Regions from separate parts of the Paenibacillus ihbetae genome, predicted to be linked through region 1. Evidence: riboswitches for the same ligand, from Rfam matches in the RefSeq annotation. Region 1 holds a riboswitch; the other holds the start of a gene.
The links. A riboswitch is a leader RNA that binds a small molecule or an ion and turns the genes downstream of it on or off. The one in region 1 is predicted to bind cobalamin.
Positions count from the first base shown of each region.

Region 2: another riboswitch for cobalamin. It lies ahead of BBD41_RS11550 (ribonucleoside-diphosphate reductase subunit alpha); the one in region 1 lies ahead of BBD41_RS20210 (ABC transporter substrate-binding protein).

Region 1 covers NZ_CP016809.1:4,498,332-4,509,776, forward strand. The annotation lists gene BBD41_RS20170 (DMT family transporter) at 1-628, opposite strand, end outside; gene BBD41_RS20175 (metal-dependent hydrolase) at 986-1,699, shown strand; gene BBD41_RS20180 (lipoate--protein ligase) at 1,841-2,842, opposite strand; gene cobD (threonine-phosphate decarboxylase CobD) at 3,004-4,128, shown strand; gene BBD41_RS20190 (adenosylcobinamide amidohydrolase) at 4,432-5,169, shown strand; gene cbiB (adenosylcobinamide-phosphate synthase CbiB) at 5,166-6,143, shown strand; gene BBD41_RS20200 (histidine phosphatase family protein) at 6,140-7,033, shown strand; gene BBD41_RS20205 (GNAT family N-acetyltransferase) at 7,085-7,597, opposite strand; cobalamin riboswitch at 7,770-7,979, shown strand; gene BBD41_RS20210 (ABC transporter substrate-binding protein) at 8,389-9,399, shown strand; gene BBD41_RS20215 (FecCD family ABC transporter permease) at 9,396-10,442, shown strand; gene BBD41_RS20220 (ABC transporter ATP-binding protein) at 10,442-11,227, shown strand; gene cobT (nicotinate-nucleotide--dimethylbenzimidazole phosphoribosyltransferase) at 11,316-11,445, shown strand, end outside.
Region 2 covers NZ_CP016809.1:2,570,772-2,582,216, reverse strand. The annotation lists gene BBD41_RS11585 (P-loop nucleotide/nucleoside kinase family protein) at 64-654, shown strand; gene BBD41_RS11580 (AAA family ATPase) at 851-1,609, shown strand; gene BBD41_RS11575 (DUF817 domain-containing protein) at 1,713-2,516, opposite strand; gene BBD41_RS11570 (helix-turn-helix domain-containing protein) at 2,607-2,825, opposite strand; gene BBD41_RS11565 (DUF2975 domain-containing protein) at 2,836-3,318, opposite strand; gene BBD41_RS29995 (hypothetical protein) at 3,599-3,748, shown strand; gene BBD41_RS11560 (GNAT family N-acetyltransferase) at 3,895-4,836, shown strand; gene BBD41_RS11555 (ribonucleotide-diphosphate reductase subunit beta) at 5,125-6,156, opposite strand; gene BBD41_RS11550 (ribonucleoside-diphosphate reductase subunit alpha) at 7,262-9,595, opposite strand; cobalamin riboswitch at 9,791-10,024, opposite strand; gene BBD41_RS11545 (MTH1187 family thiamine-binding protein) at 10,381-10,686, shown strand; tRNA gene BBD41_RS11540 (tRNA-Thr) at 10,785-10,856, shown strand.

The DNA.
Region 1 (11,445 bases):
AGAGGGCAGCGGGATCCGAAATAGGCTCCGTTAAGGCAGAAGCGGCGAGGCTAAGCAGTCCGACGACCGCCATTTGCAGCGCCGCGAGCGGCAGGGCAGGATAGCGTCCGGCGTAGATCCCCGTATAACCGATATGCAGCGCAAAACCGATTGCGCATACAAAGATAAGGAGGTCACCGCGGTTCAGGCTCATGCCCGATCCGGAGAAGGTCAGCAAGTACAGCCCTGCCGCAGCGAGCAGCGCGCTGAACCAGGTATACCTGGAAATCGAATGCCGAAGCAGGGCAAAGGACAGGAAGGGGACCAGCACAACGGATAGTCCGGTGATGAACCCCGCATTCGAGGTCGTTGTGTACAGCAATCCTGCGGTTTGAAAGGCATAGCCTATGAACAAAAAAAGGCCCAGCACACACGAGTGCAGGAGCATTTTAAGGGTCATTTCCTTCCATTGGCTCCGATAGAAGACGGTAATGATGATGGCCAGCAGCAAGGCAGCGCCGAGAAAACGGACGCTGTTGAAAGCCATGGGCGGAAGCACGCGTACCGCATGCTGAACGATGAGAAACGTACATCCCCACATCATGGCGACCAGAAGCAGGCTGAGATCGGCAGCGCGAGATCGGTTCACGATGGTGTCATCCTTTCAAATTACTATGTAAATGTTATCTAGCATAATCAAAGCCCGGATTCGACCCGAGCGGCTAGTCGGTAAATCTGCTGCCCCCAAGCGCTCGGGATCAGCCGTCATTTCTTGGCTGGGTCTGGCATCGCGGAGTAGGCAAGTGATCAAATTGTATCCCAAAATGAAGAATCGAACAACCGTTTCAAGGGGTCCTCAGATGGAAGGTCTGGACAAAAAGAGGATGATTTTGCTATACTATTAAACCGAACGTATATTCGCTTCGGGGTGATTGTGAAGCGGTATACAGCGCTATTATAGGACTCCAAGACGCATGGAAAGAGCTGAGAAAGGAAGAATTGCATCATGATGGGAAGAGCACATTTAATTATCAGCACAGGGGTCACGTTATCGGTAATGGGCATGAGCGGGGTTCAGGTGACGCTGCCCGCCGCCGCGGTGGCCTTAGTCAGCTCGCTGCTTCCCGATATTGACGAGCCGAACTCCCTGCTGGTTCGCAAGGCCATTCCTTCCGAAATACTGCGCCTGCTGCAGCTGGCCATGATCGGGGCGGCTCTATTCGTATTGTTCTATGGCCGCGACTATGCGCCATGGAATTTCGCCTTGGCCGGATTAATCGGGGTTGTATCCTTTCTGCCAAGCAGGACGCTTCGGCATGTCGTCATGTTTCTGATCGGGCTTGGCCTCATCGCCTTCGGTCAAGGCTTCAGTCCATGGAACCTGATTGCAGGCAGCGTACTGATCGTGGCCTCGCTTGTCACTCATCGCGGGTTCACGCACACGATTTACGCCGCTTGCGGCTGGTGCGCGCTCCTGTATTTTGCCTCACAGGGCAAGGAGGGAGCGGAAAGCTTGTGGTTTGCCGGAGGCTTGTCGTATTTCATCCATTTGCTCTCCGACGCCTTGACGAATCGAGGCATTCGGCCGCTGCCGCCGCTGAAATGGCGAATCAAGCTGAAGATCATGAGCACGGGGAGCCGCTGGGGCCGCACGGTGGAGAATATCTGCATTCTGCTGACGCTGGTACTGGTGTGGTACGTGTTCATGGCATCGGGCTAATCCCGTTCGCTGGATTCCCTATTGAACAATCGAATCCGATAGATGCGTGCGAATGAAACAGACAACAAGAAGACCCGCCCATCGCAGCGAGCTAACGCGCTTTCGCTAAAGGGCGGGTCTGTTTGTCCACTTAGGAGGATACTATTCCTCAAGGAAGATGAGTCCTACCAGCTCGTCCAGTTCGAGATTGCCGAAATAGTGCTTGACGTCAATGCCGGACAAGGCGGCGCGAACGGTTTGCTCCTCGTATTTTTTGCCGCGGAGGAGGTTTTCGATATCGGCGACATCGCCTACACCGAAGAAATCCCCGTAAATTTTAATTTCTCCGATATGCCCCTCACGAATATCCATCCGGATATCAATAATACCGACCGGAAATTTCTTGGCATGCTTCACGTTGCTCTCCGGCGACAGGCCGTAGTTCCAATCCCAATTCTGATAACGCTCTTTGGAGATTTGGTTGATGATCTCCCAATCCTTGTCCTGCAGCACATACTGCGGCACCTGATCCGGCTCCATGCCAAAAATGGAACGCAGCAGCTCTGCGCGGAACTCCTCGATCGTCATGTCGGTGCCGAGCAGTTCTTTGATGTTGGCTACGCGGCTGCGCACCGATTTGGTGCTCTTGGATTTGAATTTTTCCGGATTAGCGTTCAAGGAGGCCTGTACATCATCCAGGTTCAAATCGAACATGAGCGTTCCGTGGCTGAACATGCGTCCGCGGGTGGAGAATTGGGCATTGCCCGATATTTTCTTCTCGCCGACCTGAAGGTCATTGCGGCCGCTTAATTCAGCGGGCACGCCCATTTTCCGCAGAAAATCGATGACTGGCTGCGTAAACTTCAGGAAATTGTGGAAGGATTGGCCGTCATCCTTCGTAATAAAGCTGAAATTGAGGTTGCCGAGGTCATGATACACCGCCCCTCCGCCGGACAGCCGGCGAACGACCTGAATGTTGTTGTTGCGGACATATTCCTGATTGATTTCCTCAATCGTATTCTGATGCTTCCCGATAATGATGGAAGGCTTATTAATGTAAAAGAGAAGGTAGCTCTCGTCCATGGACAAGTGCTTCAAGGCATATTCTTCAATCGCCAGATTGATGGCGGGATCGTGGATTCCCTGATTATCGATAAACAGCATAACATCCTCCGTCGTCACATGTATTTAAAATTGGATTGCTTCTTATTCACTTATTGTAAACCAATTGCAGTGCGAAAGACAAAGCATTCCGTATTGACGTTTGGGTGAAGGTACCCACATAATGATGGCATTGCGAGCAGCTAGTACAGGAGCGTGAGAAAATGACGGAAACCAATTTGCCTTGGATCGAAGTATACGGTCACGGAGGCGATATCGAGACGGCCGCGGCGAGGTTTGGACAAAGGGCGGAGGCTATTCTCGACTACAGCGCCAACATTAATCCGTTAGGCCCTCCGGCCGAAGTTATCGCCGCATTGCAGGATGGACTGGGAGCCGTCATTCGTTACCCCGACCCGGGGCATCGCGGATTCAAGGCGATGCTTGCCGAGCACCTGGGAACCCGGCCAGACAATATTCTGGTCGGAAACGGTGCCGCCGAATGCATGGCCCTGCTCTTGCTGGCACTAAAGCCGGGGATTGTCGGCGTCGTGGATCCCTGTTTCTCGGAATACCGCGAACTGGCACTAAAATTCGGAGCGGACATTCGCTCTGTAACCGGCGAGAAGGAGCGGGCATGGCGCGCCTCCCCTCGGCGGATCATGGAGCTGTTCTCCGGCTGCGACCTGGTGTTCCTGGGACAGCCCAACAACCCGAACGGCATGCAGTACAGCCTGGAAGACATTCGGGCAATCGCAGGGGAGGCGCAGCGGCAGGGGACGTGGCTCGTGCTGGATGAAGCGTTCATGGATTTCATTCCGTTAGCGGAGAGGCAGACGCTGCTGCCGGAGCTGTCCTCTTATTCAAGGACCGTCATTATAAGATCGATGACCAAGTTCTACGCGATACCGGGACTGCGTCTCGGTTATGCGGTCGGCCATCCGGACGTCATCCGCTCCATGTCCGCCAAGCAAGTGACATGGAGCGTCAACGGTCTGGCGCTGATGGCCGGCGAAGCCTGTCTAAGAAGCGGCAGCGAGTATGAGCGGCGAACCCTGGAGCTGATCCATGGCGAGCGTTTGAGGCTGATCGAGGGGCTGCAGGCGCTCAGTGTGGATGTGACCCCTGGCGAGGTCAACTATTTGCTGGGAGAGCTGCCGGCCGGTTGGACGGCCGCGGCATTTCAAGCGGAAATGGGCAGGCGAGGTGTCCTGATTCGCAGCTGTGCCATGTATCCGGGACTCGGAGAACGCCATTTCCGCCTGGCCGTAAAGGATGCGGAATCCAACATTAGGCTGCTGCAAACCGCTGCGGAAGTGCTTCAGGGATCGGCTCGGCCGGAGGTGTAAAGGGCGGCGCCCTACGTTCCATAGTGTCGAGGCAGCAAGCCTAAGCTTGCGTTACCTGAGGGGACAATCGGGTTCGAAGAACAGATATGCATCTCGCATTCACCAGTCTCCCTTGAATACTGCAGTTATGGCGAGGAACGAGCCAGGCGCTTTGGGGAAGATGGGCAACCAGCCCTCCAAGCATGCCCCACCAAGCATCGTGCATACAGGGAGAAGTATGCACGATATTTAAACTCCCCCGTCACTTCGCAGTGACTTTGAACGGGGAGCCATTTCAAATGTTTAGAGCAGGGAGAGAGAGACGTGCCAGTACCTTTTTTGCGCGTGAAGGAGCCGCGCAGTTATTCGTCCGCCGTATGGCCGGGCCTGATCGTTTCATTCGAGGTTTCCCCGGAGCACCCGCATATCCGCATATCGCTGCCGCAGCCGGCGGATGCCTTGGGCAGCGCGGTATACGGCGGAGGTTATGCAAGATTGAACCATATCGTTAACCGGTATGTGGACCGGCGCTACGATTGCAGTGATCCCGTAAAGGATATGCATAGCTTCATTCGCGGCTGCGGATACCCGGAGGATGCGACGGCCGGGTTATTAACCGCCGTGCGGCTGAAATATGCTTCAATCTGGGAGGAAGGCGGCTCCCAGGCTTCCATACTGTGCTGCACAACGGCCGGAACAGGCAATGCCGCGCGGGCAGGCATCAACCGGACCACCTTCGCCGCATATCAGCCGGGGACGATCAATATCATGCTGATGATCGACGGACGGTTGACGCCGGCCTGCATGGTGAACGCGATCTTGACCGCTACGGAAGCGAAAGCGGCAGCGCTCGGGGACTTGGGTATTGCAGATCATGAAACCGGGGCCGCTGCTACCGGGACGACGACCGATGCGATCATCGTCGCCGTCAGCGGAAATGAGGCCTACGGAGTGGAGCATCGATATGCCGGAACCGCAACCGACCTTGGCGGTATGATTGGACGCCTCGTGTATAACAGCATTACGGAAAGCGTCCGGACAGAAAGAGATGATCGGTCATGACCGCGGTCTGGATTATTTGGGCGGCCGTTGTGATCGATCTGCTGATCGGTGACCCCAGATGGCTTCCGCACCCGGTTATCGGCATGGGTAAAGCGATCCGCGCAGTGGAGAAGCTGATTCGCGCCCGGACCCAATCGCCGGCTGGTTTGAAGCGGGCCGGCATTCTGCTCCCGCTGATCGTTGCAGGCGGTTCTTATGCAATCACGCTGCTGCTCCTGATGCTGTGTGCCTTTATTCATCCTTGGCTGGCTGCAGGCGCAGAAGCGGTGCTCATTGCGACAACCATCGCGGTAAAAGGGCTGCGCGATGCCGGCCTTGAGGTTTACGGCCACCTTCGTGCCGGCGATCTACCGGCTGCCCGCCGCTCGCTGGGCATGATCGTAGGAAGGGACACGGCCCATTTGGATGAGCCGGAAATCGTACGGGGTACGGTGGAGACGGTGGCGGAAAATATCGTCGATGCGGTCATCTCCCCGCTGCTGTATGCCCTCATCGGCGGGGCGCCCTTGGCGATGGCTTACCGGGCGGTGAACACGCTTGATTCGATGGTGGGGTACAAGAATGAGAAATACGAGCATCTTGGCTGGGCATCGGCCCGGCTGGATGATATCGCGAACTGGATTCCCGCCCGGCTGACGGCGGGACTGGTGGCGATCTCGGCCGCGATGCTCTCTTTGCCATGGCGGAAGTCCATCGCAACCGTTCGAAGAGATGCGAGGAAGCACCCGAGCCCGAACAGCGGATTTCCCGAATCGGCGGTGGCCGGCGCGCTCGGCATTCGCCTTGGCGGGGAAAATTCATATCAAGGCATCGTTTCGTTCCGGGCGTATATGGGCGATCCGGAGCGGACGCTGAATGCGGAAGACATTCGAACCTCGACCCGGCTGCTCCTTGCGTCTTCGGTGATTTTTGCCGTGATCGGCACCGCAGCATTGGCAATCGTGATTGCCGCAGGCGGGGGAGGATGGGCATGAGGGAGCCGAAGGATATCGTAAATGCAAACGATGAGGATGCAGGAATGGAAGCGATCGACATGAGCGAGGCAATTGATGCAAACGCCAAACAGGAAGCGATCGATGCGAAAGAGGCAAAAAACGAACAGAACGCAGAAGGTACACAGCCTGCACATCCCGCGGGGGGCGACCGGAATAACCAGCTGCTTGAAAAAGATACGAATCCGCTGCAGGTTGTCCTGCACCTGGTCCGCCACGGCGTTACCCGGTGGAATCAGGAACGGCGGTACCTCGGCCATGAGGATCAGGGCGTGATATCCGGGGAGCTGGAACGGCTGGCCCCGCTGGCACGGCGGCTTCAAGGCATGCACTGGGGACGCGTTTACTGCAGCGACCTGCTCAGATGCAGGCAGACTCTTCGCTATTTGCTGACCGGTAACGAGGTTCAAAGTGCCGCTTTATCTGGCAATACGGAAGCATTGCCCCTTCCGGGAACCGTGTATGACCGCAGGCTGCGCGAGCTCCATTTCGGCGAATGGGAGGGGAAAACCTACGAGGATTTGAAGGGCGATCCTTTATATCGACGCTGGATTGAGGACCCGGCAGCTGTCACTCCGCCGGGCGGAGAGAGCTGGGAAGCCTTCTCGTCCCGGATTCAGCATTTTTTGGCGGGGATGCATCAAGATCTAAGCCGCAGCTGTGGGAAGGATGAGAACGGGGAAGCCGGAGGACGGAGTTCCCAAAAAACGCCCGACCTGCTGGCCGTCACGCATGGCGGCGTGATTCGCCAGATTGCGGCGGCTACGGTTCCGGACACCCCTTTTTGGAGCTTGCGTATCCTGCCGGGTGAGGAGCTTAGGCTGAAGCTGGCTTGGAACGGACTGGGCTGGCAAGGCGAGATCATGAGCTGACAGCCCTGCCATACCCGTTGGCAAGGACCTTGGGCAATCCACAAGAAAGCATCAACGGATCTCCAGATCGAGATGCAAAATATGCTGGATGCCTTGCACGCCCATAACCCGGTATCCCCTGTCACGAAAGCCGGCTCGAAGATAGACGTGACGGGCATGCTCATTGCGGGCGTTTACCGCCAGGGCAATCTCGTTCACCCCCGGCAGGCGGGAGCGAATAAATTCGGGCAGCAGCCGCATGGCAGCCTGGCCGTAGCCCCGCCCCTGCTCCTTGTGATCCACGGACAGGGCGCGGAGGAGCACGGCGTTTTGATTCGGCGTATAACGCGCGATCCGTTCCCCGCGATCCAGGACGAAGAAGGCGACGGGCTTATCCGCCGCGAGCAGAACGACCGGCAGCTTCTCTGCGGGAGGATCGCCGAGCTTCTTCAGCACTTCGTTCGGAAGCGAAGTGAATCTTCGCTGGTGCTCCGGGAGGGAGAATTGGCTCAGCACCGGAAGATGTCCGGGTTCGAGGGCGCTCAGACGAAGTCTCTCCGGCTTATCGTTTGAAGGCATATTCATCACGGATTTCACCCTCCGTTTCAAAAAGATGTGATTTCAGGCGAATAATGAACGATAACAAGAACTTTCAGTACCATTATACTCGAAGAATGGGTTAATCCTTAAGTTGTAAGGCCGGGGGTTATCCCCTATAATCTTGTTCAGAGAAATCCAGCTTGGCTATATAAGCATGATTCATATGATTTGCGAGGGTCCTGGACAGGCAGCCGGCATGACGGCATGCCTTTCGGGTTAATAGGGAAGCCGGTGCAAATCCGGCACGGTCCCGCCACTGTGAAGCAGGAGACTTCCCCTTAATGCCACTGAGCGCTGATGCGCTTGGGAAGGCGGAGAAGTCGTTAGGCCTGTAAGTCAGGAGACCTGCCCTCGGCAATGAATGACGGTCCTTCGAGGAGAGGATTACGTTCACTTGGACCCGTTTTGATCGCGGGAGCGGCAGGAGCTGTCATGGCACAGTTTTTCGGCAAGAAGCTGCTTTCTTGATGATCAATGCTATATGTTTGCAGGTGTCCTGAAGCTGAAACGTAATCCCCGATTCCTTAATGCTCAAGGAGTCGGGGATTTTTGCTGGAGAACGAGAAGCAATGCCGGCCTCCTGATTCCCGATCCCGCTGCCGGGGCAGCTCGGTAAACCGCTTCCGGCCGGATTGCGGGGAACAGGACAGGAGGGTCGAGCCGGTTCTCCTTATACATGCGAGGACAGTCGTTTTCATACCCGGTAAGGATCGGAATTGAAGTTGTGAAATATGCAGGCTAGGGTTCTCAATGATGACGTAGGGGGAAACAAGAAAATGAAAGCAATGTTGAAATCATGGTCCGTATTGATCGTGGCGATGCTGATGGCGCTGTCGCTGATCGCCTGCGGAAACGCCGAGGATGCCGCGCCGAAAAGCACGCCTTCGGAAACGCCTGCCCAGCAGGAGAAGCCGGCTGAACAGCCTGCGGAGGATCAGGGTGCGCTGAAGACGCAGTATCCCCTCACCGTTAAGGATGCGACCGGAACAGAGATCACCTTCGAGAAGGCGCCGACCCGTATCGTATCCCTGGCTCCGTCCGAGACGGAAAAGCTGTTTGCCCTCGGGCTGGACGAGGAAATCGTAGGCGTGTCCGATCTGGATGATTATCCGGAAGCCGCGAAATCCAAGCCGAAAATGGGAGGCTTCCAAGTGAATGAAGAGGCTGTAATCGCAGCCGAGGCTGATGTCGTGTTCAGCGCGTCGATGAATGCGGAAAACGCGGAGAAGCTCCGCGGGATGGGCATGAAATTGTTCGTTAACGATCCGTCCACGATTGAAGAAGTCATGTCTTCCATTACGCTGGTCGGACAAATTACCGACCGTCAGGAAGAAGCGCAGACTGTGGTCGAGCAGATGCAGCAGGAGCTGGCAAGCGTTACAGAAGCGGTGAAATCCGTGAAGGAAGAGGACAAGAAGAAAGTGTACGTCGAGTTCTCGCCGGGCTGGACTGTCGGCAAAGGCGAGTTCATGGATGAGATGATCACGCTGGCTGGCGGCGTCAACGCAGCCGGGGATACAGAGGGCTGGTTCGAAATTAGCGAGGAGAACATCATTGCGGCGAATCCGGATGTCATCCTGTATTCGAGCAATGTTGTCGACGAAGCCACCAAGAAAACGCTGGATCAGATGATTAAAGAGCGCGACGGCTGGGATCAGATCGAGGCGATCAAGAACGACCGGGTCATTGCGATGGACGATAATCTGCTGAGCCGTCCGGGACCGCGCGTCACGCAAGGTTTGATTGAAGTGGCCAAAGCCGTTTATCCGGAACTGATGACACCATGAGACAAAAACTGGCGGGTTACGGATCGGCCGGCATTGTCCTGCTGCTGTTGACTTTGATCGTCAGCCTCGGAATCGGCTCGGTCCACCTGCCTGTTAGCGAGATCGGAGCGATGCTGCTGCATCGGCTGCCTTGGGTCGGCGATGCGATCGTCCCGGGCTGGGAGGTATCCTCCGAGCAGATTTTGATGAAGGTGAGGCTCCCGCGGATTCTGCTGGGAATGCTGGTCGGCGCCTCGCTTGCGGTGGCAGGAGCGGCGTTTCAAGGCGTGCTGCGCAATCCGCTGGCTGATCCGTTTACGCTGGGCGTTTCGTCCGGGGCCGCTCTCGGGGCGGCGTCCCTCATTTTTTTCGGGATGGAGTATTCCTTCGCCGGGGGCTACACGCTGCCGCTGGTTGCATTTCTGACCGGAGCGGGTACGCTATGGGTCGTTCTGCTGCTGGCACGGGATCAGGGGAAGCTGCCGGTGCACGGACTCATTTTGTCCGGTGTCGTTATGCAATCCTTTCTCGGCGCCGTCGTTTCCTTCCTGACGGTGATGTCAAAAGACACGGTGAACCAGATCCTGTTCTGGACGATGGGAAGCTTGAGCATGCGCGGATGGTCCTATGTGGCCATCCTTTTCCCGTATTTCGGGGTAGGGCTTATTTATTTGTGGAGCCGTTCGCGGGCATTGAATCTGCTGTCGCTTGGCGAAAGGCAGGCTGCCCATATGGGGCTGAACGTGGATCGGCTGAAGACCAGCGTCTTGGTCGTTGCTACGCTTCTTGCGGCGGCGGCCGTGTCGGTCTCGGGCGTAATCGGATTTGTGGGGCTGGTGGTGCCGCATATGATCCGGCTGATGACGGGCTCGGATTATCGTGTCATTATTCCGATTTCCGCCTTGGGAGGCGCTATTTTCATGGTATGGTGCGATACGGCGGCGCGATCGGTGCTTGCTCCGACTGAAATTCCGCTCGGAGTGGTCACTGCGTTTATCGGCGCTCCGTTCTTTGCGTATTTGCTCTACCGGAACAAGAAGCGGCGCAGGGAGGGATTCTCATGATGATCGTTGCCCAAGGGCTGACAAAGGCCTATGGCCGCACAACGGTATTGTCGGAGGTCGGGCTTCAGGTCGGGAAAGGCGAGTGGTGGGGCATCATCGGACCGAACGGCAGCGGCAAGTCCACACTGATGCAGCTGCTGTCTGGCGTGGAGCGTCCTTCCAAGGGCAGCGTGCGGCTTTTGGACCGCGATATCGGAAGCTACAGCCGCAAAGCGCTCGCCCGAATTGTTGCCGTGCTTCAGCAGGAGGGGCTGGACCCGACTGATTTTACGGTACGGGAGGTGCTTGAGATGGGGCGCTATCCGTTCCTGAACTGGCTGGGCCGGGAGGAGCAGGATGCGGCACCCCTGATTGACAGCATCATGGAGAAGCTGGAGCTTCGCGATATTCAGGAGCGGCGTCTTACGGAGCTGAGCGGCGGCCAGCGGCAGCGGGTTGCGCTCGGCAAGGTGATGGTGCAGGAGCCGTCGCTCCTGATGCTGGATGAACCGACGACCTATCTCGATATTCATTACCAGCTTCAATTCATGGAGATGGTGGATGCTTGGAGACAGACGTCGGAAATTACCGTAATCAGTGTCCTGCACGATTTGAATCTGGCCGCGCAGTTTTGCGATAAGCTGCTCGTGCTGCACGAGGGGCGCGTTGCAGGAATGGGATCACCGGAGGAAGTGCTGACCGAGGCGTATATCAGCCGGATTTTCCGGGTCATGCCTTCCGTCGTCAAGCACCCCGAGAACGGGGCGCCGCAGGTGCTGCTCACGGCGAAGCGGTCAAGGAAATAAGGGCCTGCAAGCCTATGGCTTGCCCAGGGCGCATGGATTCGGATAAAGTAAGTACAAGCGACATAAGCAAAAAAGGGAGGCTTGTTGCATGAAGGAGCTCATGGACCGATTGACGCGATCGGTTGGTACAATCACCGCGCCCAATGCCCGGGCGCAGGCGGAAGCCGCCGCCTATTTGGACAAGCTGACGAAACCTCCCGGGAGCCTCGGCAAGCTGG
Region 2 (11,445 bases), 1.9 Mb from region 1:
CGCTTGATCGAGGGAACAAGGATATTTTGAACCTATATACATCAAACCGTGGAGGGATACCATTTGCAGAAGCTAGTGTTTTTTGTCGGAGTCGCAGGGACGGGGAAAACGACCGTTGCCAAGAGGCTTGCCGTGCGTATACCGGCTGCTTTTCTTGACCGCGATACGGTAGGCGGCCGTTTTGTTGAAAAATTCCTGGAGAGCAACGGACTGGATCCGAATGACCGGGACTCTTCCTTCTACAAGGAAAATCTGCGCGACCTCGAATATGATACAACGAAGGATATTTGCATCGAGAATTTGAATGCGGGGCAGAACGTATTCATGATTTCGCCATTCACCGCCGAGCTCAAGAACCGCGAGTGGATCGAGGAGGTCATTACGGCCGCCGGTCTGACGAAGAGCGATGTGGACGTGAAGGTGATCGTCGTGACGTTAAAGGATATGGATCTGCAGAAGGAGCGGATTATCGATCGCCAAACGGAGCGGGACCAGTGGAAGCTGGACCATTGGGATGACTTCAAGAAACGGGTGGATTTCGTACCGGAAGTGAATTGGGACATTCCGCAGACGTCGATCAAAGTGTTCGACAACAGCGGTGACCTTACCGATGACAAGGTGGACGAGCTGTACCAATTCATCGTGCAGGAATAGAGCGCTCCCCTTTTTGCAAAGCAAAGGATCGGCTTTTCGTTCATCACGAAGCTCATGCTGCGCGCATGGCAGGCTATCTTCATGAAGCCGCCATGCGCGCTTGTTGTATAGGGAGACGGAGTGCATGCCCTACGATCGTGTAACCCGTCGAAACGTTCATTTTATACTAACCTTAGGAGGCAAGGAGGGAAGGCCCTTGGAGAGCTCTGCCATGCTGGCTTATTTACGAAGCGTTGTGCTTATGAGAGAACGGATACCTTCATTTCGGGAATATCCTTTCAATCTGCCGGCCGTCGCCGCGATGGACGGCTTGACGTTCCATCCGAAGGTCACCTACATCGTTGGAGAGAACGGAATGGGCAAATCGACGCTGCTGGAGGCGATTGCTGCCGCACTCGGCTTCAATCCGGAAGGGGGAACCATGAACTTCTCGTTCGCCACCGAGGAGACCCATTCCAGGCTGTACGAATACATTCGAACGGTCCGGGGCGTCCGCAAACCGAGGGACGGCTTCTTCTTCCGCGCGGAGAGCTACTACAACGTTGCGTCCGAGGTCGACGCTCTCGAGCGGGAGATTCCCGGGCTGTATGATTCCTACGGGGGGAAATCCTTGCATGCGCAGTCGCACGGGGAATCCTTCTTTGCCACCTTTCTGCACCGGTTCCGCGGCAGCGGGCTGTACATTATGGACGAGCCGGAAGCGGCGCTTTCTCCGTTTCGCCAAATGGCGCTGCTTCGGAGAATTCATGATCTGGTTCAGGAGGATTCGCAGTTCATTATTTCGACGCACTCCCCGATTGTCATGGCTTATCCGGACTCGGTCATCTATAAGCTGACCCCTGAGGGCGTAGAGGAGTCCAGCCTGGAGGAGACGGACCATTATATGATCACGAAGGAATTCGTAAACAACCGGGGAGCAATGCTGCGGGAATTGTTTGCGGACGATGAGGAATAGCGTTATCGTATTCATGAAAAGCTGTAATTCCAGCAGAACGCTGCACGAAAAAAAGTCGAACCTTACCATGTAAGGATTCGACTTTTTATCATTAACAGGGTCGCTAACCGTTATGCCAGTGGCCAGCTTCTTTTCGGTTGGCCTGCTTCCCATTTCCCTTGACCAGCTTTAATGTTGCCACGATCAGAAAGCTGACAATCACTAGTAAGAGCCATGAGCTCACCTTTCCCAGATGAACGAGGCTCCATGCTTCGGCCTGGTTCGGATATTTCCATGCGCCAAAGAATGTTGCGATATTTTCGGCAATCCATATAAAAAATCCGATCAGTACAAAAGAAAGGGCAAGGGGCATCCGATAACGAGTCCCGTTTACCTCGTAGGTGACCCAGGACGGCCAAAAGACGAGAATGACGAGTCCGGATAACCACCATCGAACGTCGATCCAATAATGGTGTGTAAAGAAATTCAAATATATCGCGGCTGCCAGCGATACGACGAGCCAGAATGGAGGCCATTTCACCAGCTCAACCTTTAGCCGCCTCCATGCCTGGCAAAGATAACTTGCTACGCTTGCGTACATGAATCCGCTGTACAGAGGCACGCCAAAGATTTTAAAATACCCCTCCTCCGGATATGACCAGGAGCCCATGCGAACCTTGAAGATCTCAAGAGCGAGTCCGATCAGGTGGAACAACGTGATCACTTTGAGCTCATCCCGTGTCTCAAGCCCGGAACGCACCATCCACCACTGCATCAGCAGGCAGATGACGAGCAGCCAGTCATAACGCGGTAGGAAGGGAAGCGGCACGAATTTCGTGAAGGCTAATGAGGCAAAAATAACGACCGGAAACAAGCACGATAAGGCCTGCTCCCAACCAAAGCGAACGAGCTGCCGTAGTGCCCTCATGATTCGCGCCTCCATTTTTGAATGGTCCATGAGCAAGCTCCCCTTCTTGAATGGATTCATTGAACTAACTCCCTGATGTATGAATCCCGTTTAATCCTGGGCGTCCTCATCGCGGTATTCTAAAATGTCTCCGGGCTGACAGTCCAAAGCCTTGCAAATGGCCTCCAACGTTGAGAAGCGAATCGCCTTGGCCTTTCCATTCTTCAATATCGACAGATTGGCCATGGTGATTCCAACCCTCTCCGACAGCTCGGTTACGCTCATTTTCCGTTTGGCCAGCATCACATCAATGTTGATTATAATTGCCATTGTTTTCACCTCAGACCGTTAAATCATTTTCGGATTTGATATTGATCGCTTCTTGTAAAAGCCTTTGGAGAACCGCGGCAAAGACGGCGATCACGGCTGAAGCGAAAATAATGACCATCCCGAGCACGATGATCCCCGGTGCATCGTCTTTCTCCGCCATGAGATAGAAGAGCGGCATGCCGGCCGCATACAAAATGCAGATCGCAACGGCACAGTTTCTTATACTCTTTAAGGCCTGCACGGATAATTCGGAGAAGGCTTTATTCTGATCGATGTAGTTTAGCAGCTTAAATGCCTGATACAGGGCAAAGTAAAACGGAATCGCCGATGCATACAAATCGATGGAAACGAGATATTTTAGATAAGCATGATCCGGATACAATTCAGCCGCAAAACTCCCGATATTAGGCACCGCAAATATGCACAAAGCAAGAACCGGTAGTCCAATCAGAATAACCGCGATTCTTAAAAAGAGTGTTGTTCCTTGTTTCATAACCTACATGCACCTCGCTTATTTATTGTTCATCATAATAACATGATTTTTATCGTTTATCAATAAATTAATATTGATTTTTATTATATTATTGTTGTAATAAAATATTCCTGCTGACATAAAACCCACGGCCCCGAGAGCTTGGGTCAGGGTAGAATCGGGAGGGGAGCGGATGCGGCGGTGATTTGCCAACCATTCTGAAATGATGTATTCTATGGGAGATGAAGAACGTACGGCAGGTCAGAAAGACCATTAGTTAACGAAGAGGAGGAGTATTCGGATGAAGAAGAGATCGCTTGTTTCATTGTCCCCCGGCATCGGATACTCCACCGCTGTTTTCTTTGATTTTGGCCAATCACGGGAGAAGTGTGTCCATAATTGGAAACTGAACGCGACCCGTTATCCTGCGATCGGCCTCATGATCATGTAAGGATACAGTGGAATAAACGCCACAGGTCGCTTACCTGTGGTGCATGGATCGGCAGCGTACGCCACAGGTATAACCTGTGGTGTTTTTTTTGTTGTGCCGCATAGGAGATGCGGCCATATCATCCTATCGAAAAAGGAGAGGTTTGCATGCAGCTGCAAGGGGAACGTATTGTTGTGAAGCCGGTGGAGCTTTCGGATGCCGAGGCTTTGCTGAAGCTGGAGAAGGAGAACCGGGATTTTTTTCAGCGGTTTACGGGCAAGCGGGACGAGCATTTTTTCACCAAGGAGGGACAGCTCGAACGAATCCGGAAGGCGATGGACGATCGCGAAGCGGATCAAGGCTATTTGTATGTTATCGTATTGCGGAACATCGGGAAGATCATCGGTGAAGTCATGCTGACCGAGCCGGTCCGTGGAAATTTGCAAAGCTGCTGGATCGGCTATTTCCTGGATAAGTCATTCAATGGGCAGGGGTACATGACGGAAGCCGTCCGGCTGGTCGTCCGCCATGCCTTCGAGGAGCTGCGGTTCCACCGGATCGAGGCGGGGGTCATGCCGCATAATCTCGGTTCGATGAAAGTGCTGCTGAAGGCCGGGTTCCATAAGGAAGGCATTGCCCGAAAAAACGTCAACATCAACGGACGGTGGGAGGACCATCAAACGCTGGCGATCCTTAATGAAGCCGATGAGGAGAAGAGCTCCCGAATTGAACGTTACAATCCGCCCGTCATTGTGCCGCCGCTCGGTCCGTACACCCATGTCACCAAGGTTCCGCAGGGTGCCGAGCTGCTGGTTTTCTCCGGCCAAGTCGGAACCGATGCGGAAGGGAAGCTGCCGGATGACATGAAGCAGCAGGTGGAGCATACGCTTGCGAATATTCAGCGGTTGCTGGAAGCCGAGTCGCTTACGGCGGACCATATCGTCAAAATCAATATTTGGGCGGTGGAAGAGGTCGATTGGAGCCATTTCCATGAGGTGTGGGCAAAGTTCCATGGCGGTCGGCCGCCGGCGATGACGATGGCTTATGTGCCGGCGCTTGCGATGCCGACGCTGAAGGTCGAGATCGAGGTATGGGCGGCTGCCGGATAAGAAGGCGGGGGAGGGAATCGCGTCAGGCAATTCTTTGCATCCATGGTAATTCATCCGTGTAATCCATTCGCGAAATCTTTCATGTAATCCGTCCAAATAAATTCATCATATTCATCCGCCCAAGTAAAATCATCATGTCATCTATCATGTTCATTCAATGAAATTCATCGTCCACCCTGTCATTCATCCGTGTAAAAAAACCTCCGTCCATCCCTTTGCAGGGATGGCGGAGGTTTTGTTTATGAGCGATAGGATTCTTGGCAATCCGGGCTCACCGGCGGGTGCAGCTTACAGATCGTCAAACCCGTTGTCGTCGCCGACTTTTCCATAGTTGCGGGACTTCGCTTCGAAGAAGTCGGTCTTCGTCGCGTTCAGCGCTTCGTCCGAGAACGGCTTGATCCATGGCATGCAGTTCACGTCCACGCCTTCGTACGCCTTCTCCAGCCCCATCATGGTGATGCGGCGGTTGGCGATGTATTTGATGTAATCGGACAATTCGTTCAGATCGATGCCGCGCACATTGCTCAGCGTGTAATGCGCCCAGTTCGTCTCCAGCTCGACCGCGCGATCGATCGTGCGGTACACGTAGTCGATGTTCTCCTTCGTGTTCAGCTCAGGAAAGTCCTTCAGCAGCTGTTTGAACACTTCGGCGAAGAAGTAGCAGTGCTGGTTCTCGTCACGCTGAATATAGGAGATCATTTGGCTCGTTGCCATCATCTTCTGGTCACGGGCCAGGTTGTAGAAGAAGGCGAACGTGCTGTAGAAGAAAATGCCCTCGAGAATGAGGTCGGCGACCATCGCTTCAAAGAAGGATTGCGGCGACGGATTGTCCCGGAAGCTCTGGTAAATGTTCGAAATGAACTGATTGCGCTCCAGCAGAACCGGGTCATGCTTCCAATATTCGAAGATTTCCTTTTGCTCCTGCTCCGTAACGATCGACGAGAGCACATAGGAGTAGGATTGGTTATGAACGACTTCCTGCTGCCCGATAATGGCTGAGATGGCCTCAAGCGAGGAGTCGGTGAAGTAGCGCTTCACGTCGCCGACAAACATCGTCTGCATGGAGTCCAGGACGGCCAGCAGGGAGATGTTGATCTTGAACGTGCGCTGCTCCTCCGGATCAAGGTGCGGGAATTGCTGCGCATCCTTGGACATCGGGATTTCGTCCGCGATCCAGTGGTTCAGGAGCAGTACCTTGTACAGCTTATACATATGAGGCATCCGAATGTCGTTCCAGTTGAGGATCCCCGAGCATTCGCCTTCAATGATCCGTGTGGAGCGGTTAGGTGCTTCGGTATTGAATATTTTTTGCATTTGCATAACCATTCTCTCCTTACATTAATAGTAGGACGGGTATCAGCAGGACGGGTATCAGCAGGACGGGTATCAGCAGGACGGGTATCCACTCTCCGGCCGCTGTTGTCCGCCCTTTGCCTGAATGTATTGGAAGGGTGCAAAGGGCTCCCAAAGGCGGACGTAAACTCCTCCGATTGGATACCCTTACCCTTGTAGTCTTTTTTTGTAGCTTACTCAACGGATGTTCGCTTCGCTCCCAAATATATGCACACCGTCACTCAACGTGTTTGCGCCGCATGAGCAGCGAATCCCAAAGGGAGAGCGATCCTTGCAGGAAGTTGCGCCAAACATGCACGCAGCCGCTCATTATGTTCGCGCCGCATGAGCAGCGAATCCCAAAGGGAGAGCGATCCTTGCAGGAAGTTGCGCCAAACATGCACGCAGCCGCTCATTATGTTCGCGCCGCATGAGCAGCGAATCCCAAAGGGAGAGCGATCCTTGCAGGAAGTTGCGCCAAACATGCACGCAGCCGCTCATTATGTTCGCGCCGCATGAGCAGCGAATCCCGAAGGGAGAGCGATCCTTGCAGGAAGCTGCGCCAAACATGCACGCAGCCGCTCATTATGTTCGCGCCGCATGAGCAGCGAATCCCAAAGGGAGAGCGATCCTTGCAGGAAGTTGCACCAAACACGGAAGCAGCCCGCTCATTGTGTTTGCGCCGCATGAGCAGCGAATCCCAAAGGGAGAGCGATCCTTGCAGGAAGTTGCACCAAACATGCACGCAGCCGCTCATTATGTTCGCGCCGCATGAGCAGCGAATCCCGAAGGGAGAGCGATCCTTGCAGGAAGTTGCACTAAACACACACGCAGCCGCTCATTGTGTTCGCGCCGCATGAGCAGCGAATCCCAAAGGGAGAGCGATCCCCGCAGAAAGTCGCACCATCAAAGCACGCATGAAATCATTCGTCCCTGCGCCAACATTCCAGCGTTCCCGCAGGGAGAAAGCGCTCCTAGCACCAAAGTACCTGAAAGAAGCGCCTTACCCGATCATTCCACAACCTTGCGGGTGTCCAGAGGGCAGAGCCCTTGGGGCCCTCCCTTGGAAGGGAGGGTTTGGGTGGGTTCGAAATTAACTTGCACAGCTCTCGCATTCTTCGATCGTCAGCGCACGGCTGCGCACATAGTACGTCGTCTTGATGCCGGCTTTCCAGGCATGCAGGTGCAGGTCCAGGAACTCCGATGCACGAATGTCAGGACGAACATACAGGTTGAAGCTTTGTGCTTGGTCCACATGGCGCTGACGGGCAGCCGCCATTTTGATGGACCAATGCTGGTCGATCAGGAAGGCTGTTTTGTAATACCAGATGGTTTTCTCAGACAGATCCGGAGCCGGGTTGGCCACTTTATACGTCGTCTTCTCTTCATAAGACAGCAGCTCATACAGTGGGTCGATGCTTGCCGTAGAACCGGCAATGATCGACGTGGAGCCGTTCGGCGCGATCGCGAACATCCAGGCGTTGCGGACGCCGTGCTCTTGAACTTCCTTTTGCAGCTCGCGCCACTGCTCGGTCGTTACGAATTTGCCTTCATGCTCGCCGTCCGTGTAACCGCGGAACGTGAAGTATTCGCCGCTTTCCCAGGCAGAGCCTTTGAATTTCGGATAGTGGCCTTTTTCCTTGGCCAGCTCCATGCTGGATTTCACGAGCAGGTAATTGATGTGTTCGTACAGATTATCATTGTATTCAACCGCTTCGTCGGATTCCCAGCGGATGCCTTCGAGGGCCAGCAGATGATGCAGACCGAAGGTGCCGAGTCCGACAGCGCGGTACTGGCTGTTCGTATATTGAGCTTGCAGCACTTCGATATTGTTGATGTCGATCACGTTGTCCAGCATGCGAACCTGGATCGGTACGAGCCGCTCCAACACGCCGGCAGGCACCGCACGGGCCAAGTGAATGGAGTTCAGGTTGCAGACAACGAAATCGCCAGGGATTTTCGAAATCACAATCCGGGTTTGGCCGTCTTTGGTGACGAGCTCTTCTTGCTCAACCACGGTTGGCGACTGGTTCTGCATGATTTCCGTGCACAGGTTCGAAGAGTAGATCATGCCATGGGCGGAGTTTGGGTTCGCACGGTTTACCGTATCGCGGTAGAACATGTACGGAGTTCCGGTCTCCAGCTGGGATTTCATGATCCGCTTCATAATATCGATTGCTTGCACGGTAATGCGCGGCAGGTTCGGATTCGCCAAGGCCTCCGCATATTTCTCGCGGAACGCGCCTTGACCCGGCGTTTGATCGTAGAAGTCCTCAAGACCGAGCGGGCGGCCGTTCTCATCTTTCCAGCCCATGATCTTCTTCACTTCATGCGGGCAGAACAGGCTCCATTCTTCACGGGCTTCAACAGCCTCCATGAACAGGTCAGGCAGACATACGCCGTGGAACACGTCATGCGCTCTCATGCGCTCATCGCCATTGTTCAGCTTCAGGTCAAGGAAGGACAAAATGTCCTTGTGGAACACGTCCAGATAGACCGCAATGGCGCCTTTGCGTGTGCCGAGCTGGTCAACGCTCACCGCCGTGTTGTTCAGCTGGCGGATCCAAGGGATGACGCCGGAGCTGGTGTTCTTGTGGCCGCGGATATCGGAGCCGCGTGCGCGAACCTTGCCGAGGTAGACGCCGATGCCGCCGCCCATTTTGCTAAGACGGGCTACGTCGGTGTTGGAATCGAAGATGCCTTCCAGGGAATCGTCAACGGTGTCGATAAAGCAGCTGGAGAGCTGGCCTGCGACCTTCTTGCCGGCGTTGGACATCGTTGGCGTTGCAGCCGTCATGTACAGATTACTCATTGCCCAGTATGCTTCCTTAACAAGCTCGAGGCGTTTGTCTTCCGGCTCCTGGTGCATAAGGAACATGGCAATGACCATGTAGCGCTCCTGCGGGAGCTCCATCACGCGTCCGTCGAAATCCGTTGCAAGGTAACGCTCGGCCAGCGTCAAGAGACCGATGTAATCGAACAGCAGGTCGCGGCTTGGATCAATGCACTCGCCGAGCTCCTCGATTTGCTCTTTCGTATAGCAGGTCAGAAGGTCTTCACGATAGATGCCCTTCTGGACAAGCTCCGTAATGAGCGGATAGAAAGCGCCGTAAGGCTCTTCCGGATAGGCTTTGTAGCGGCGGTTGTGGGCCGCTTTTTTATATAAAGATGTCAGGAATGAACGAGCCGCCGCAAATTTCCAATCAGGCTCTTCCTTGGATACGAGCTCAAGCGCGGACATCGTGAAGGCATTGCTGATTTCCTCGCCGGTAACTTGCTCACCGCGGAGTTTGGCATTCACGCCTCGAAGCAGACGCTCCTTGTCTAGCATGTCCAATCCCTTTAGGATCCGGTCGGCATAAACGGAGAGGCGGATTTCATCGAAGGCAAGCTGACGGTTATTTGGTTTAACTACGAGCTGGGGCATACAAAAATCCTCGCTTTCTTTGGGGGAAATTGAAAAAAGAACATGAAAAAAACATTTTCTAAAACCTAAGGGCAGGCTTGAAAATGTCCGTGCGCTGTGGATGGTTTGAATAAAGCTGACATAAGCCCATATTCGGGCATGATGTTATGTACAGACGCAGTTTCACGAACACACATCCCTATAACCCCGTAGGTCGGTGTCTGAAGTATACAGGCAGGTCTCCTGACTTAGGCCGTACATATTCGGCGTCTTCCCAAAGTTCGCTTTCGGGGAACTTCAGTGACGTATTGCCAAACTGCCGGCAGCTGTATATGCATAACAGCCCCGAGGCCTTTACAGTGGCGGGTCCGTGATGGATTTTCACCATGCTTCCCTATTAAGCCGGACTGCCTGATAGGCTAGCGCGGCACCTGTACACACTATATTTGGTTGTCGTTAATCTAATGTAACCCAATATCTTGTATCTGTAAACCAATTTCTTAAAAATAAACGCAAGGAGAATTATAGCAAACGGACAGGTAATATGCTAGTTGGCCAACAGTCAAAACCGCTCAAGATTCCATGGATTGTGACCAAATGCGACGGTTTTTGCGCGGATTCCGCATCGGTTGCGTTTTGACAACGGATCGTATGACTCATATAAAAATTTGATCTTGGACATACAAGATATTGTGTGTTGATGAGTTTTACGAAATTTTGAAAAGACGCCCCGGAATTGATATGATATCTATATCGGATTCAACCACGTTGTGGATGAATGGAATGCTTCGAGGGAGGTTATTGTGATGGCAATTGCAGAAGTAACGGTCATTCCGATCGGAACGGCAACGACCAGCTTAAGCTCATATGTCGCGGAAATGCAGCGTATATTGAAGCAACAGGAGGGAATATCGTACGAATTGACTTCGATGAGCACGATTATTGAAGGGGAGCTTCCTATGATTTGGCGTGCAATCGAGGCGTTGCACGAGGCGCCGTTCTTGGCGGGCGCCAAGCGGGTATCCACCTCGGTCAAAATTGACGACCGGCGCGACCGGGCATCCTCAAGCAAGCAGAAGATTCAATCGGTGCAGGAGAAATTAGGCGGGTAATGCAACTCTCCTATAGGGTGTTTTTTCCATTAATGAGGGACTTGCATTTTCCCGTCGAAGGAATATAATATATTTTGTTGTTTCAAAATAACAAACTTGCTGGTGTAGCTCAGGGGTAGAGCAACGCACTCGTAATGCGTAGGTCGGGGGTTCAATTCCCTTCACCAGCATCCTTAGAAAGTCAATAACGGCGCGGTTTTCCGAGTTTATCGGAAACGCGCCGTTTTTGTTAAATAACCTGCACGTCTAACATTCTTCTAACCTTTAGTCGAGTAAAGTGGGTTTTTCGTCCTCGATTTGGTTCCCTAAGATCGAGTCACCAATTGTATTTAGAATAGCTTCTTTGCACTCGATTTAATTTCTTTTAAAAGGAAAGCAAGAAAGGGCCAGCTAGTGGCCCTTTCTTGCAAGATTGATCGTTCAGTTAATCTAGCGGCGTGTTTTATACGACTTCATTATTTTACGACGATAATAATAACTACCTTCTTTTTTTTCCGGGACATAGTAATCACCTCCCGTTTTCTAGATACTTCAACATATTCAAAGATAGTAGAGTTGGTTTGGATTTCTATCGAAAATAGTAGAATGGCATGCTTTTGGAACCAACTTTATTGTTCAAAAATAATAGAAGGTTCATGAATGCTGTTGGGGTATCACTAACAAACGAGGTAATAGTAGATGACAAAGCAAAGCCCCCCACATCCTTGGTCGGGGCGGGGGTCTGAAGATAATTAATTCCACTCACCATTATGGCGGTGG